DNA from 3 places in the Desulfitobacterium metallireducens DSM 15288 genome. Region 2 is predicted to be linked to each of the others. Evidence: riboswitches for the same ligand, from Rfam matches in the RefSeq annotation. Region 2 holds a riboswitch; each other region holds the start of a gene.
The links. Region 2 has a riboswitch for cyclic di-GMP ahead of DESME_RS13590 (cell wall-binding repeat-containing protein). Riboswitches for the same ligand answer to the same signal wherever they lie in the genome.
Positions count from the first base shown of each region.

Region 1: linked by a shared signal. The riboswitch ahead of DESME_RS16475 (helix-turn-helix domain-containing protein) and the one ahead of DESME_RS13590 (cell wall-binding repeat-containing protein) in region 2 are both predicted to bind cyclic di-GMP.
Region 3: linked by a shared signal. The riboswitch ahead of DESME_RS13120 (cell wall-binding repeat-containing protein) and the one ahead of DESME_RS13590 (cell wall-binding repeat-containing protein) in region 2 are both predicted to bind cyclic di-GMP.

Region 1 is NZ_CP007032.1:3,016,637-3,020,914, forward strand. It holds gene DESME_RS15775 (cell wall-binding repeat-containing protein) at 1-841, opposite strand, end outside; partial or broken gene DESME_RS16470 (FG-GAP repeat domain-containing protein) at 854-1,480, opposite strand; gene DESME_RS16330 (hypothetical protein) at 1,507-1,731, opposite strand; partial or broken gene DESME_RS16475 (helix-turn-helix domain-containing protein) at 1,762-1,878, opposite strand; cyclic di-GMP riboswitch class I at 2,098-2,188, opposite strand; RNA gene ssrA (transfer-messenger RNA) at 2,715-3,065, opposite strand; gene DESME_RS14495 (DoxX family membrane protein) at 3,246-3,785, opposite strand; gene DESME_RS14500 (hypothetical protein) at 4,126-4,278, opposite strand, start outside.
Region 2 is NZ_CP007032.1:2,796,912-2,801,189, forward strand. It holds gene DESME_RS15465 (cell wall-binding repeat-containing protein) at 1-1,431, opposite strand, end outside; cyclic di-GMP riboswitch class I at 2,015-2,097, shown strand; gene DESME_RS13590 (cell wall-binding repeat-containing protein) at 2,180-3,277, shown strand; gene DESME_RS13595 (cell wall-binding repeat-containing protein) at 3,373-4,278, opposite strand, start outside.
Region 3 is NZ_CP007032.1:2,696,097-2,700,374, reverse strand. It holds gene DESME_RS13135 (DUF5667 domain-containing protein) at 25-1,044, shown strand; tRNA gene DESME_RS13130 (tRNA-Leu) at 1,135-1,217, shown strand; gene DESME_RS16405 (hypothetical protein) at 1,286-1,408, shown strand; gene DESME_RS13125 (HD-GYP domain-containing protein) at 1,532-2,623, shown strand; cyclic di-GMP riboswitch class I at 2,640-2,723, shown strand; gene DESME_RS13120 (cell wall-binding repeat-containing protein) at 2,797-4,230, shown strand.

The sequences.
Region 1 (4,278 bases), 220 kb from region 2:
CGACGAGCGGTGTACCGTTTATATCCATTATAGTACCGCTGATTGCCCCTGGGGTTGTCGACGTGGCGGGAACTACCACGTTTCGCGCTAACCCGAAGTCATAGCCGCTCTTAGTTGCCGTAACCGTGTACGTTTGACCTGCACACAACGCTGCACTAATCGCGTAAGTTGCCCCACCATCTGATGTTGACGCGCCTGTAATGGTTACAGGATTACTCGCACTGTCCTTCAGCGTAAAGTCGCTTGCCACTAAGCCGGAAAGGGATGGGCTTAACCCTACTGTGAATCCGGTGGTCGCTGGGCTACTCACTGTCAAAGCTTCGGGTATGGAATGGTATAATATTACTAATCCATTGTTATAATCTGCTATAGCAACATCGGGAGCACCGTCTGAGTTAATGTCGCCAATCGCAAGACCCTGGGGGTTATAGTGTGAGGCATAGGGAAGACTATAACGCGAGTACGGCATCATTCCCCCATTACCATCTTGAAGGTAAAGGCTTAATGCGTCCCAGCCCCCATTCAAGGAAATAACATCCATTTTTCCGTCGGAATTGACATCTGCTACTTTAACCGATTCAGGGCAATCATATGCTGCATAATTAACCACCGGATTAAGAGTACCTTGACTATTCTGGTTGAAAGTACCGATAAACGATGTAGGCTGATTGCCACCGTGACTGACTATGATGTCGTTTAATTTATCATTATTTATATCCCCAATTGCAACTCCATGAGTGAGTATATTACTACCAACACTGGAGTATGCCGGTGAAGAAAATCCATTTGATTGTTGGTATAGTATCCCGATATTGGGGTCGGCGTACAATTGCCCACTCATTACAATTAAGTCGGTCAACCCATCATTATTCACGTCACCGGCTTCTAACTGATCGTATCCCCCATGTTGTACGGAATATGTAATCGGCGTCCCCAACGTACCATCGCTTTTTTGGAACAAGATGTCAACACTATTCGAACCCCAACCTATTCCCGCTACATCCATCAACCCATCATTATTAAAATCCCCTGTTTTTATGCTCTGCGAATTAGTTGTGCTATAGTTCACACCAGAATCAAGTCCGCCTGATTGGTTTTGGATGAAAACCTCAATATTTACACCTTTATTCCCAACTACTACATCCTTTTTACCATCATTATTCAGGTCACAAATATCAACAGAGGTTGGCACGCCGCTAACAGAATACTTAATTGGTGGATTAAGCCCTCCGGCGCTATTCTGTATGAAAACAAAAAGCTTATAATCATTTACTGGATCAGAGTTAGATGATGTTGATGTTGTCATTACTACATCATTTTTTCCGTCTCCATTGACATCCCCTATCGCAACAGCCTCAGGGTAGGATCCTGTTTTATAGTTGATATATGGCTTAAAGATTTGTCCCTCTGAGGAGTAAGCAGTTTGTGGCAATACTAATAAAATTATGAACGCAAGAAATATTCCAATTTTAATTTTCACATTATTCCCCTCCAATTTTTGTTAAATCATTTATAATAATTTTCAATCTCATCTGGTTCAAATGCTTTCCTGAAATCCTTCAAGACCAGCATGACAGAATTGGAGAAAGAAAAGCATTGGGAATAAACAGACAAAAACTGAATATTAAGAACACGGCGGTTAAAAGATAAGGGAAGATAGCCTACGGTATGTTCAAAATGTAAAGGTCTATTATCAAAAGTGGTTTCTAATTTATTCGCTGCTACTTCCAATCGAAAAGTATTTACCAAACTCCCTGCATCTAAGTCAAGGAAACGAGCATAAGAATGCAAAAATCCTACCGTGTAAACCCCACCAAGAAGAACACAGTAGTCTCCTTCTTCCGAAGCTTGCAGGTATTTACTACGAATTTTAGTAATTTCCTCAACCTTTCAACTCCGATCCTTTAGCTTTTCTGGCCTTACGTAACTGTGGACAACTTTATCCATATTTCAACCTCCCTGTCAGTTCAGTAGCAACGGTCTGTCGAAGTATTTGGTTAAACAGGCAGCATTATAACGAACACCTAATTTAAAAAGAGAAAACAAAAAGAACTCCATACCAGAGATACTAGTCCCGGCAGGGGCTCTAATTTCTTCTCCGGCAACCTGGCGATCATGGCAGTGTCTTTCCTGCTGTAGACCCATGGCTTTGCGTCACACCTTTTCAGATGTTTTGCCTTTATCAGAACAATTTTTTAAATTAAATTGCAATAGATGAATATTATACAAAGATAGGTAAAACTATGTTATGATGTCGTATTTTGGAAGAACCCTCTTGTGAGATATTCTACCATATTTGTCTATAACTTTAAAGGTTTTTTAGTACCTATATTTGAACATGAGCCCCGTATGGATAACTGATCATAAAGCTTATTACAGATTGTTCACATGCTTCCATGCCCCATTTATTTGCACAGCTCCAGAGATGAACAACAAAATTTTATCTCATGATGCTCCATTATTAATCATCTCATTTCTGGTAGATATACATTTTCTTAGCCAACTAGATTAATCGCGAAAGCCTTAATGTTGTAAATAGGTTTAATTATCTTGTCACAGCCACTATTAATACCCATCAGATATGGCAAAATTTATCCTTTTTTGCAAAGCCAGACGGTGATTCATTTCAAAAATGCAAAAAAGCCTTAAGCGTACAACTTCATGTACCTCAAGGCTTTCGTTATGTATCTCCACCTAATATTCGAGGGTTTGCATGGTGGAGGTGAGGGGACTTGCACCCCTGTATCGAAGAGCTGCCACAAAAGCTTCTACGCGTGTAGTCTTCTCTTTAAGTTTCGCCTCTTAGTCTCCAGAAGACAGGATCCATCCAAGGCTATCTCGATAATCTTAGCTAATGACTCCGAGAATTGCCATTAGAGCAGTCCTACTATTTTGACACCCTGGCCCTTCATCGTAGGCGCAGAAGGCAGGATGCTAGCGGCAATTAAGCTGCTAGAGCGTAATTATTGTTGTTAACTATTAAGGTCCACCGTTTAACGAGACCAGGTGGAATCTCGACGCGCAACTCTTGCCACCGCTTCCCCGAGCGAGTCTAAAACACCCCCGTATTGAGTTTACATTGATAGTATATCATTTTTTTCTGTTTTTTATAGAGGTACATCTTACTTTACCATGATTTATTTAGATTAATTTGATAGGAATTCCATAATTCTTTTATAGGCAAGTACATGAGCATATAAAAAGAGCAACGGACTAAACAATCCGTTGCTCTCTCTAAACTTCAATTACATATTTACTGAGTTTTGTGCCGTTTTCTTTTGTTGTTTTTTAAAATCAAGGTATCCGCTTACACCAATAAGTTCACTATATTTTGCAAATTTCATAAAAGCTAAGTCAGACCAAATATAACCGAAATTATTAAACGAACCTGCTGCATTGAATTGTAGATTCATGTATACAGCGACTAAAGCACTCCAGAATACTTTAAATCCTAGAACAAGAACGATACCAACTAAAATCTCACAAATGACAACCATTACATCAGTAACGGAAGGCATCGTATTTACAAAGATACCTTGGGCAACCCAAGCATATAAATTATTAATACCGAGTGGATCGTTTTTGGCAGCTGCTAGATTACCTACCATCCCTTTAATTAATCCAATAGAATCGAGTTTTCCATCAGAAAACCATGTTAATTTGTGTTCTCCAGCTTGAATCCAAGCAATTCCATAAATTACTCTTGCTACTGTGAATACAAGTGTTAATAATGCTACTTTCCAATCCTTCAATTGAGTTTTTACATAATTAATATAATCAGACATTAATACTCCTCCTTCTATTTTAGGAAAAAATAATAAATTAATAATAATACCTATTGATACTACTTGAACGAGATTCTCTTTCCTCCCATCTCTTTTTAATATCTGCTGTTGCTTATACTTATTAAAATTATCACAACAGCATTTAAATTTGACGAATTTAGTTATTGCAAATAGCATGCCAAGGCGAAAAGTTATGAAAATAGGCTTTTCTTATGTTAACCTGTCGATAAGTTAACGTTGGCGTTAACCTTTATAGTTAACAATAACGTTAACTATAATCAAAAAGGCTGATCCATCTTTTGATGAATCAACCCCTTTGCGTTAATGGCTATTTTCTTTATTATTGAGTCAAACCAGCTCTGCCCATACCGACTCCATAGCCCATGCCTCCGCCGAATCCGCCCCGGCCTTGACCTCTACCTTGACCTTGCATCATGCCGCTACCAAAACCGACCCCATTTGCTCTCCCAATTTGGGCGCTTCCTGTGCCATC
Region 2 (4,278 bases):
ACTTCCTCCAGCTGCATCAAGAATCGCATAAGAAGTAACGACCGTGTTACCTATCTTGGTCGTTCCACTCGATTCCACACGAACTTCATTAGAACTTGAAACAACGAGCGTTCCAGCTTCAGTATTCTTCAGATGAATGCTATCTTTAGCTCCAGAAAGAACGATTATTTTTCCAGCCTTAACATTATTAATGTTAGCCGTACCCTTCTCACCTGGATCAATAAACAATGTTCCTGTGATAGTAACATTATCCAAGACTACATTGTCACCCTGAATGTAAACACTGTAGGCTGTTCTAGCATTTTTTAAGGTTGCATTTTTCGCCGTAATCTTGATACTATCTGTCAATTCTTCGAGTTGATTTGCATCAGATGATCCTATAGTTGCGCCATCTTGTGCGTACACAACTACTGAGGTCAGTTGCTCAACGATACTCGAAGGGATACTCGCTTCGCCCCCGAAGGTGATGACATTTGACCCAAGGTTAAGTTTAGCAAAGTTCTTCGTCTCTGAAGGGAGTGTTGTACCGGTCAAAACTACAGGGGATGCTGTTAATGCGGCGAGTGGAGATCCTGCTAAGGCATCTGCTAAGTGATTATCTTCCCCATTGGCCAGATAGGTTTTACTATAGTTTAAATCATTGGCAAAAGTCTTAAGAACCTCAAGATTGGTACCGAAGCGGTCGAGACCTCCAATTCGAATCGCATTCGGCAAGACAATTTTCACATTATCGGTTAATGCTCCCGTCCCTCCAAGGACATAAGTTTGATCTACATTCTCCTTTACTGAATCAATATAGGCCATTACATTATTAGGAACATTATTAATGTCAGAAAGCAGAATTGGCATACCTTTCCCCGCGGCAATAGAAGCAATAGATAAAGCATCTGCATTATTCCATGCTGTAGCAACTACAAATTTATTGAAAGTCCCCATTTGCTTCGCTATATTGAGGGACGTTTCATAGCGATCACTGCCACCTAAAGGAACAACAGTAATATTCATTTCAGCGAGTTGATCTAGGATTTTCTTTGTAATCACTTTATCTCCAGTGGTTACATAAACGGTCTTTACCCCGAGACGTTTTAATTCTATTCCAGCATACTTATTTAGTTTATCCCCTTCTGTCAAAAGAATGGGGGCATTCTTCAATTTGGCCAGCGGCGCAGCCGCAAGAGCATCTACAAGATTTTCATCCATTCCTGCAGACAATACAGCATACTCTGACGTGCCCTTCCATCCCTCTTGAGCAATTTTCGCAGCCGTTTCATATCTATCTATTCCTGAAAGCCGCTGTTCAGAGCCAACCGCTCCTGACACTACCGATTGTGTCTTAGAAGTTGCTGCAAATATGTTAGAAGTAAAGACAGTCGTTATAAAAAAACTAACTGCTAAACATCCTGCAAGCAACTTTGTTGTATGCTTCTTCATCTTCAACCTCCACACTTAAATTAAATAAAAGAAATAAAGGATTGTGAGTTTACTTATTTTTGCTATACTTAAAATTGTTAAAAGCAAAGCTAACCACAAGCTATGTTGTTGGGTAATTCAACATAAACTTCTGGTCAGGTTACCTGTTACAGCAGGCTTCCTGTTTTAGCTAAACTTTTCCGCAAAGGTCTTGGACATTGCTGGGTGACAACAAACCTGTCTAAGGCCTTCCTCATCTCACCTCCTACGGAGATATACTTAGTAAACCCAAAAGTCCTACTTTGCATAGGACAAACTTCCTTTTTCTGTAAATTCTCCATTGGGCTAACTATTCCTTTACAAAAATTATGGCAAAAAATTACATGATAAATTATTTAAATTACTTTAAAATCTCAATTCGTTTAATTGTTCCATATAATTACAGATAAGCACATAATTAAGTGGCAATAAAATTAGAACAGCCCACATTTCATGATCATGAAATGTGGGCTGTTCTAATAATCGCGCGTACTTATTATTTTCGACAAATTTGGATTTTTCTCTCTATTTTTCCATGGTATAATAACCATGTTTTTGCTAGGTTCAAAGAAAAAGGCAAACCCGTTGAAAAGCGGGGACGCAAAGCGATGGGTCTAAGGCTTTTGCTAAGACTGCCAAGCTGCCATAATCCATTTAGGAAAAATAGAAGGCTCTTTCCTGTGGTTTATGGGAAAGAGCCTCATTTCATATTAAAAGGAGTGTTCGATTGATGAAAAAAATTCTAGGAGTCCTATTAACCCTTGCGATGTCCTTAGCGCTCCCGTTGAGTGCCGCGGCCTCAACCACCCCAACCCAAACCCAACAGGTTCGCCTGCAAGGAAGCAACCGTTATGAGACAGCGGTTAGTATCGCTAATGAACTCGCCAAACAACATAACATTGATTTTTCCAAGGGTGAAAAGTTCCAAAACGTTGTTTTAGCCTCGGGCAACAATTTCCCAGATGCTTTAGCCGGAGCTCCGTTAGCTAATCAAGAAAATGCGCCCATTCTTTTAGTCGATAATACCCCTGAGAATAGTACTACAACTTTTGATTTTATCCAGGCACATGTGAGTACCAGCGGAAATGTTTTCCTCCTTGGAGGTACTGGTGTCATCCCCCAAAACTTTACCGACAAGCTTGTAAGCATGGGCTTTGCCCCACAGAATATTGAACAACTCGGAGGGCAGAATCGAAATGAAACCTCATTGATTATTTCTAAACGATTGCAGAACCCTTTGAAGGAAGTTGTTTTAGTTACAGATTCTTATTTCGCAGATGCCTTAACGGTTGCCCCGACAGCTACTTCAGTTTTCACTCCCATTTTGTTGGTTGCTGATACTGGTCTTACGCCTGATCAAAAAGCCTTCTGTGACTCAATTAATAATGTAGTTATTTTTGGAACACTTGCTTCTAAAACCAACGAGATTTATCCTCGTGCTATGGGACTAACCGGCGCAAATAAATATGATTCAAATGCCATCTGGGCTAAACAAGTTAAGAATAAGCCCTTCATTGCCTTAGCTACGGGAGAGGATTATCCCGATGCTTTAGCCGGTGCCGTCTTGGTGGGAAGCCTTGGAGTTGGAGGAGGGGTAGTGCTCATGACTAATCCCAATCAATTACCCTCCGAAACCATAAGCGCACTCAATGTGATTTCTTATAATGATAAGCAAGCTTTAACCTATACCAACGCGCAAGGACAATATAGTTCTTTCCCCGCTGTCATGTACCCCACTCTATATATCTTAGGCGGAACGGGTGCTGTTTCTGATTCGGTTCAATCCCAGGCCGCTACTATCCTTAACGGACCGGGTACTGCGAAATAAATCGTCGGTAACTTTCAAGGCAAAAAATATAGCAAGCACGTCATATGTGCTTGCTATATTTTTATGATAATTCTTCTCCTTGGTGATCGTATTCCTTACTCTATCCCCATAAGAATTCTTTGAGCCTGCTGAACAAGACTAGCAGGGACAACGCCCTCTCCACCTAACGTCCGAACCGTAGGACGAATTCCTGTAGCTCGAAGTTGTTTAAGATAAGATTGGATGGCAGGAGAAAATGTTCCACTATTTTGATCGATCAGAAGAATGGGATCCCCCGTCTTCGCCGCTAAACCACTTCCTGCAAGTGCATCTGCAAAGCTATACCCATTTGCGATATAAAGGGTATCGGGACTTGTTGCAAACTCATTGACTACTGCACCCGCTGTCTCAAATCGATCATTCCCCGCTAAACGCTTAATCGCCGTCCCAGGCACTAAAGCTTTAATTTGATCTTCAACCGACTGTGAAACAACGGATATCCCACCTGCAATATACACGGTTGAAGGTTTTTGGGTTAAAATATAATCTTTTGTTTTTTCGGCAAGAAAGTCCTTCCCGACAAGCAGAGTTGGATACTGATTTGATCCTGCGAAACTAGAAACACTGAGAGCATCTGGGAAACCTTCACCCGAGGCTACTATTACGGGTGTCCCCGACTTCACGTTAGCATTATTAACAACAGCCATATTGGTTTCGTAAAGATCAAGTCCGCTCAAGCGTTCTATTGTATTACCCTTCTTAAGAATTTCTGTTTCAAACGAGTCATTAATGACGCCCGTTCCACCAATGATATATACTTTTGTAGCCGGGGTAGAATGTAAGGCAATATAGTCAAAGGCTTCTGAGGACTCTCCGACTGTAGATCCCACAAGTAAAATCGGAGCATTATACTTCTTGGATAAAATACTTGCAGATAACGCATCTGGGAAATTAGTACCCGAGGCTAAAATGATGTTATCGCATTTACCCTTATTAAAATCTTCGCTAATCGCTCTCGCTGT
Region 3 (4,278 bases), 100 kb from region 2:
ACCTAAGTATAAGGAGGAATTATTTTGAAGAAACACATTGCTCTTGCTTTAACAGCTGCTCTTTTATCATTCCCAGTTGCTCCTGGCCTGGTAATGGCTGAGACATTGCCGACAGGGACATCAACTGTTACCTTGACAACCACTCAATCTAGCGATCCTTCTACGGTAACCTCTTCAACTCAAACTGATGCTACAGTAACGACAGAAGACCCTGCTGCGACAACGGTGCAGGATCAGAATGGTGAAACAGTTGACCCTGGAACTTTACCGGATTCTCCTTTGTATTGGTTCGAAACGTTGATCGGCAAACTTCAAGTTGCGCTAACCTTTGATCCCGTGAAAAAAGCTGAAGTTGTCGAACAACAGGCTGTAGAAAATTTAGCAGAAGCGAAAGTCATGATTGAGAAGGGCGATATGGATAAAGCCGAGAAGACACTCACTGTATACAACGAAAAGATTGAGCAGGCTCAAATGTTCTTAGATCAAGTTAAGGATCCTAATTCTGAAACGGCCCAAAAGGTTCAAGCTGCTTTGACCCAAGTCAACAGCAATAACATGGTGGTTCTAGGAAACCTGTTAGAAAAGCTCCCACCTCAAGCGGCTCAAAAACTTGCACTGAATATTGTTCGCTCAGTTGAAAAGGCCGTGACCAAAGCTGAAAAAATGGACGGCCGTACTGATGATCGTGACAATACAGCCGATTCTACAACTACAACCACTGTACAAACTTCTAACGTAGATAACACAACAAATATGACCGAAACTCAGAATCAAGCGCAATTGAAAAAACAAGAAAAGCAAGCTCTCGAGCAATTCCAAGTGGATCTTGGGTTAAAGAAAGCTGAGCATATTACAAATGGTAACGAATCTAATAAAGAGGAGCAAGATAAAGAAGATCAAGAAGATTTAAATATGGAGCAACAACAAACTCTACAAGCACAGCCAACACAACAAACTCAATTAAATCAATCTGAAAAGATTTCTACTGAGAAGGAACACGGGGATCAAGATAATAAAAACAAAAATAATCAAAACAAAGATTAACAAAAAATAACAATATTAAAGTCTTGTCAATCTGAGAGAAATACGTTACAATATTATTTGTTCGGCTCTTCTACGGGCTTGGACAAAGATGCGGGAGTGGCGGAACTGGCAGACGCACTGGTTTTAGGTACCAGCGGGTAACCGTGCAGGTTCAAGTCCTGTCTCCCGCACCACTTATATACGTATATAATAAAATCCTCCTTTAACCGTTTGAATGATGAACGGAAAAGGAGGATTTTTTATGTCGAAAAGAATAAGGAAAATCAACAAAGAGTTTCAGTGGGATGAGATATTGAATATTTCCCCAGAGGGGAATTTATTAGCAATGCGTAAGCTGTTTATAGTAAGAAATATGTCGGAATAATTCGAAAAAAAAGTAAAAAATATGGGGAATATTGTGATATAGTAGAAATCGATGTAAATCCTACTACTTTAAGATTATTTTAAAGTAAAATGTTTGAGATTGAACAAGGAAGGGATATTTTTAATGGATTTGGTGAAGAAAAGGTTAAGTCCAAGTTCATTTTTGAATGAGACAGCATGTGCAGACTTATTTGATCCAAAAGGGAATTTGTTACTAAAAAAAGGTCTTTTCATTAATGAAAGCATACGTAAACGCATCAAAAATCATGAAGTTTATGTGCTACAAAACCACAATTCTTTGATACACCGAACAAAGAATATCAAAAAGATTCCGAAAGATGGCTACGTCAATCTCGTTGGTTCTTTATGGAGTATTTATCATGAAGCAAGGATGATTGAAGCTGAACAGATTGAAAAGACAGTAGAATTTGTAGAAGAAATTCTCAATAAATTCTCGGTACAAGATATTCATATGGATTTTTATTCGGGTAGACTAAATTATAGTTTATTTAAGAAAAATGATTATGAGCTTTTTAAACATGTCATTAACGTCGCATTGCTTTCTGCACTCATAGGAACGCGTTTAGGGTATGAAGAGAAAGAACTTAGAGATTTAACCTTGGGAGCATTCCTTCATGATTTAGGGAAACTAAGAATACCCAGGGCGATTCTTAACAAACCTGCAGGTTTAACAGAAGAAGAATTTGCAATCATGAAACGACATCCGTTAATAGGCGAAGGATTGTTAATAAACACCCCATTATTACCGGGTGTTGTGGCAATAATTAAAGAACATCATGAACGATGGAATGGATTGGGATATCCTTATGGATTGAAAGGAAATGATATTCACAGGAATGCCCAAATTGTAGCAGTCGCTGATGTTTTTGAAGCCTTGACCGCGGACAGACCGTACCGAAAAGGGTTGCCTCCTTATCATGCATTGGAAATGATTATTGCTGAATCAGGGAAAGACTTTAATCCGAAAGTGGTTCAAGCTTTAAAAGAATCGTTAACCCTCTATCCCGAAAACACAAGAATTTCCCTAAACACAGGTGAAGTTGGGGTGGTAATAGCTGTACCTATCCAAAAGCCAATCCGACCTCTTATTCACTTGCTGTTTGATAGGGAAGGAAGATGTCTCCATCAGGATACTTATGTAAACTTAATGCAAGATTCGACGCGCTTTATAGAACGGGTGGAGTTTGAAGAATGAGAAAATCATATAAAAACAATGACAAAGGCAAACCTGGCGAAAGTCAGGGACGCAAAGCTATGGGTCGTCCAGTGTGGCTGACGATTGCCAGGTCGCTAATTGTGTAATGAGAAAGATTGCCGTCATGATGGAAAAAAGAAATAAATGATTTTAAAGAAGCGGAGGAGTAATTGATGAAAAAGAAAATAATATTGGGGCTTGCACTTCCGATTTTCCTTACTTCCATGACCCTTGGAAGCATTCCTGTCCAGGCTGAGACAGCCCAAGCCGTTAGAGTACAAGGGGCTGCTGTTCAACGCCTGTTTGGTACATCCCGATTCCAGACCGCTAAAGCGATTTCAGAACAACTGAATAACGGCACAGCTAATGATGTCATTTTGACTTCAGGGAATAACTTTCCCGATGCTCTATCCGCTAGTGTATTAGCCAAGAAACTGAATGCTCCCATTCTTCTTGCCGATAGTACGGCTCAGAGTTCAACCGAAGCTATGGACTATATCAAACAACATCTTAACAAGTCGGGAACAGTTCACATTATCGGGGGAGCGGGGGTTCTCGGACGAGACTTTATCGACCAACTCAATCAAGCAGGGTTCTCGAATATTGAACGAATTGGCGGTCAAGACCGATTCGATACAAACAACTTAATTACTCAAAAAATCAATGCCCCTAAAAATACACCCGTCGTCATTGCTTCTGGAGAAAATTTTCCAGATGCTTTGAGCATTTCGAGTATTGCCAGTAGTAAAGGATACCCCATTCTTTTAGTTGGGTCAGAAGGAATGCCTCAAGGAGTAAAAGATTTCTTGACCAGTGACCAACCTTCCCAGGTTTACATTATAGGAGGGATTGGAGCTGTTCCTGAGAGTATCAAGGCTCAAGTTCAGTCTCTTGTTCCTAGTACCTCAATTACTCGTCTCTCGGGTGCTGACCGTTACGAGACTGCAGGACAAATTCTTAAAACCTTTTCCTTAAATCCCGAAAATTTATACCTTGCCTCGGGCAATAATTTCCCTGATGCTCTTGCAGGAAGTGCTTTAGCCTCCCTTACAGGAGACCCGATTGTTTTAGTGAACAGTACTTCTTCTTCACTCCCTCCTGCAATTGCCGATTATTTTAAACAACTGCATACGGCAAATGTCACTCCTGATATTGTATCCTTTGGTGGACCCGCTGTGGTTTCCGATTTAGCTGTTAGTGATACAGCAAAATATTTACAAGGACAAACTGTTATCAGTTCAGATAAGCCTTTAGATAAATTAGCAACTCAATTAGGTATGATTAAACAAACTAACGGTGAATATATCTTTTACGGAACAACAAAATTTGGTGAATCCATGGATGCTATCTATGTTAGCTCACCTACAGGAGATTCAGACAAAGGAACAATGCTTGTTAAAGATTTAGAAAATGAGTCTATGCAAAACACAGCGAAACATCTTTGGGAATTCTTCCTTCCGGGACAATCTGATTATTTGGCTTCACTAATTCTTCCTCTTGCTTGGGAAGATACGAGTAATGTAAATAAGGATTATACTCTAGATGGTAAAATCGTAAGAATTAAATATGATAGAAATGTAGGCGTAACATTCTACATCAATATGTAAGTCCTGTCTCCCGCACCACTTGTATCGTATATGATAAAATCCTCCTTT